Regions from separate parts of the Streptomyces sp. NPDC043878 genome, predicted to be linked through region 2. Evidence: predicted binding sites of a transcription regulator. Region 2 holds the regulator's gene; the other holds the start of a gene.
The links. Region 2 encodes HspR, which represses chaperone genes until heat shock. Its sites were predicted from a motif close to TTGAGNNNNNNNNNCTCAA; they were not measured.
Positions count from the first base shown of each region.

Region 1 (2,199 bases), on a different contig from region 2:
GCCGGCGCGCGCCCGCCGGCTGGGCCCGGGTTCCTGGACGGGGTCCCGCGCCAGCGCGGCACGACATCCGCCGCCGGTACGGCCGAGTCGGCCCGGCCGACCCCGGCCGCGCGGGCCGGGACGTCGGCCGAGGTGCCGGCCGGGACGTCCGCGTCCGCGCGGGCCTGGTCATCCGCCGCCGGTACGGCCGAGTCAGCCCGGACGACCCCCGCCGTGCCGACTGGGACGTCCGCCGCCGCGCAGGTCGGGACACCCGCGTCCGTGCCGGCCCGGACATCCGCCGCCGCGCCCCGCCGCATCCCGCGCGCCTGGCGCCTGCTTCCCACACCGGCCGCGACACCGTTCACCTTCGTCTACGTCCTCGTCCTCGCCGTCACCTCGGCCGTCACCGCCCAGGCCGACCCGGCCGTCGTGCACGCCCTGCACCAGGGTTCGAGCACCGATGTGGCGCACCTCGTGCACACGCCCGTGCTGGTGCTGTTCGCCAGCGCCCTGTGGATCGCGGGCGGGATCACCTCGACGTACGCGCTCGGACTCGTGCTGGTCCTCACCGCGCTGGAGCGGCGGATCGGCGGCCCGCGGGCGGCCGGCGTGTTCCTCCTGGGGCATGTCCTCGCCACCCTCGCCACCGAGGTCCCCGTCGGCGTCGCCGTCCTGGCGGGGCACCTTCCGGCGAGTTCGCTGCACCGCCTCGACTACGGCGTCAGCTTCGGCGTGGCCGCCGCCACCGGCGCCCTGGCCGGACTCCTCAGCCCCTGGCTCGGCCGGTCGCTCCTGGCGCTCGTCGGCGGGGCGCTGGTCCTCGACCTGTTCGCGTTCACCGATCCCATGACGGAGTGGGGCCATCTGATAGCCCTGTCCACGGGCGTCGCGACCTGGCCTTTCGTCCGCCGGCAGCGGCGGGCGCGGACCGTGGCCCCGGCGGCGGGCATCAAGTAGCCCCGATCGGGGTTGCACGGACGGGCGGTGCGGCGCGAGGCCCGCGCCGTCCGCCGTGATCCCGTCGTCGGCACCGCTCCGTGATCGCCCAGAGCGAACGGACGCCCTCCCGGGGAACATTCGGCGGCGCCCCTGCATTGAGTCGGCATAGCTCAACTTGAATGCCGAAGGGGAGATCATGGCTTCGACGTCCACACCGCTCACTCTGCCTGTGCTGCCGCTCGACGACGAGGTCGTGCTGCCCGGAATGGTGGTCCCGCTCGACCTGAACGACGCCGACGTACGGGCCGCGGTGGAGGCCGCCCAGTCCGCCGCCGGCTCCGGACCCGGCAAGCCGCAGGTCCTGCTGGTCCCGCGCGTCGACGGGTCCTACCCGGGCACCGGCGTGCTCGGCACCGTCGAGCAGGTCGGCCGGCTGGCCGACGGCGACCCGGGCGCCCTGATCCGTGGCCGCGGCCGCGTGCGGATCGGCGCCGGCACCACCGGCCCCGGCAAGGCCCTGTGGGTCGAGGGGACGCGGATCGAGGAGAGCGTGCCCGAGCCGCTGCCCGGTCACGTCACCGACCTCGTGAAGGAGTACAAGGCCCTGGCCACCGCCTGGCTGCGCAAGCGCGGCGCCTGGCAGGTGGTCGACCGGGTGCAGGCCATCGACGACGTCTCCACGCTCGCCGACAACTCCGGCTACTCGCCGTTCCTGACCACCGAGCAGAAGGTGGAGCTGCTGGAGACCGCCGACCCGGTGGCCCGTCTCAAGCTCGCCACCCAGCACCTGCGCGACCACCTCGCCGAACAGGACGTCGCCGAGACCATCGCCAAGGACGTCCAGGAGGGCGTGGACAAGCAGCAGCGCGAGTTCCTGCTGCGCCGCCAGCTCGAAGCCGTCCGCAAGGAACTGCGCGACCTCAACGGCGAGCAGGACGGCGAGGAGTCCGACGACTACCGCGCCCGCGTCGAGGCCGCCGACCTGCCCGAGAAGGTCCGTGAGGCCGCCCTCAAGGAGGTCGACAAGCTGGAGCGCTCCAGCGACCAGTCGCCCGAGGGCTCCTGGATCCGCACCTGGCTCGACACCGTGCTCGAACTGCCGTGGAACGACCGTACCGAGGACGCCTACGACATCCAGGGCGCCAAGGCCGTCCTCGACGCCGAGCACGCCGGCCTGGAGGACGTGAAGGAGCGCATCACCGAGTACCTGGCGGTGCGCAAGCGCCGCAGCGACCGGGGCCTGGGCGTGATCGGCGGGCGGCGCGGCGGTGCCGTGCT
Region 1 covers NZ_JBWKDW010000018.1:110,955-113,153, reverse strand. The annotation lists gene AC07AZ_RS24555 (rhomboid-like protein) at 1-939, shown strand, start outside; gene lon (endopeptidase La) at 1,118-2,199, shown strand, end outside.
Region 1: a site for HspR is predicted at 1,077-1,095, ahead of lon (endopeptidase La). Genes of this name have one in related genera too.

Region 2 (2,199 bases):
CTGCGCATGTCCAGCCAGCAGCCCTGCAAGGCCTGTTCGGGCACCGGCGACAAGAACGGCAACCCGCGGGTGTGCCCGACCTGTGTCGGCACCGGTCAGGTCGCCCGGGGTTCCGGCGGCGGTTTCTCGCTGACGGACCCCTGCCCGGACTGCAAGGGCCGCGGCCTGATGGCCGAGAACCCCTGCGAGGTCTGCCACGGCAGCGGCCGCGCCAAGTCGTCCCGGACCATGCAGGTCCGCATCCCGGCCGGGGTGAGCGACAACCAGCGCATCCGTCTGCGCGGCAAGGGCGCGCCCGGCGAGCGGGGTGGACCGGCCGGTGACCTGTACGTCGTCGTGCACGTGGACGCGCACCCGGTCTTCGGCCGCAGGGAGGACAACCTGACCGTCACCGTCCCGGTGACGTTCACGGAGGCGGCGCTCGGCGGCGAGGTCAGGGTGCCCACCCTGGGCGGCCCGCCGGTGACGCTCAAGCTGCCGCCGGGCACACCCAACGGCCGTACCATGCGCGCCCGTGGCAAGGGCGCGGTCCGCAAGGACGGCACCCGCGGTGACCTGCTGGTCACCGTGGAGGTGAGTGTTCCGACGGATCTGTCGGGGAAGGCTCGTGACGCGCTGGAGGCGTATCGCGAGGCGACCGCGGGTGAGGACCCGCGGGCGGAGCTGTTCCAGGCCGCGAAGGGAGCTTGATCCGAGATGGACGGTCGTCGACGCAACCCGTATGAACTGACCGAGGAAACCCCGGTCTACGTCATCTCGGTGGCGGCCCAGCTCTCCGGTCTGCACCCGCAGACGCTGCGCCAGTACGACCGTCTGGGCCTGGTCTCTCCCGACCGCACCGCCGGCCGGGGCCGCCGCTACTCGGCCCGTGACATCGAACTGCTCCGCCAGGTGCAGCAGTTGTCCCAGGACGAGGGCGTCAACCTGGCCGGAATCAAGCGGATCATCGAGCTGGAGAACCAGGTCGCCGCCCTGCAGTCCCGGCTGGCGGAGATGGAGGCGGCCCTGGACGGCGCGGCGGCCGCGATGCAGCAGCGCGAGGCCGCGGTGCACGCCTCCTACCGGCGGGACCTGGTTCCGTACCAGGAGGTGCAGCAGACCAGCGCGTTGGTGGTGTGGAGACCCAAGCGGCAGCAGCCGTCGGACTGAACCCAAGCGCGCGGGAACATGGTGGTGAAGGGGCCCGGGGAGCGTTCCCCGGGCCCCTTCACCTGCGCTGGCAGGGCCCCGTCCGCCCGTTGTCCGCAGGGAGCTTCACGGCCCGTCGGAAGAGGCTCGGTGTAGAGTCCGTGAAGACTGTTCTGCGGCGATTCCCTCACGTCTTCACATGCAAAGCGGAGCGTGGCGTTGTCATCTCGTTAAGTGGTTTCGCTTGACGCTGGGGGGCGTGGCCGCGTTGGCTTTTCAGTCATCTGGGTCGCAATGCTGCGTCCACGTCCGGAAGGCACCAGAAGTGAGCACCCCCATGCGTCGTATCGCCATATCCGTGGCCGCGTCCACAATGACTCTTTCGCTGGCCGCATGCGGCGCCCTGGGGGTTTCGGGGGACAGCGCAGACGCGAGCCCGACCAAGGGCAACGACATCACGGTGGGCGTCCTGATGCCGGAGAAGACGAACACCCGGTACGCCGAGTTCGACTACCCGATCATCAAGGCGAAGGTCGCCTCCCTCACCAAGAAGCAGGGCCGGACCGTCTACGCCAACGCCGGTGCCGACGCGGACACGCAGGCCGGCCAGATGCAGCAGATGATCGACGACAAGGTCGACGTCATCCTGCTCGACGCGGTCGACGCGCATCTCATCGCGGGCACGGTGAAGAAGGCCAAGGACGCCGGCATCCCGGTCATCGCCTACGACCGGCTGGCCGAGGGCCCGATCGACGCCTACGTGTCCTTCGACAACGAGCTCGTCGGCGAGGTGCAGGGCCGTTCCGTGCTGGAGGCGCTGGGTGCGGGGGCCGACTCCTCCGACAAGGTCGTGATGATCAACGGCTCGACCACCGACCCCAACGCCAAGCAGTTCAAGACCGGCGCGCTCTCCGAGCTGGAGGGCAAGGTGACGATCGCCGACTCGTTCGACACCGACAAGTGGAGCCCGGAGCTGGCCCAGTCGCACATGGCCGAGACGATCAACAGGATCGGCAAGGACAACATCGCCGCCGTGTACTCCGCCAACGACGCCATGGCCGGCGGTGTCAT
Region 2 covers NZ_JBWKDW010000002.1:441,178-443,376, forward strand. The annotation lists gene dnaJ (molecular chaperone DnaJ) at 1-690, shown strand, start outside; gene AC07AZ_RS05690 (heat shock protein transcriptional repressor HspR) at 697-1,149, shown strand; gene AC07AZ_RS05695 (sugar ABC transporter substrate-binding protein) at 1,466-2,199, shown strand, end outside.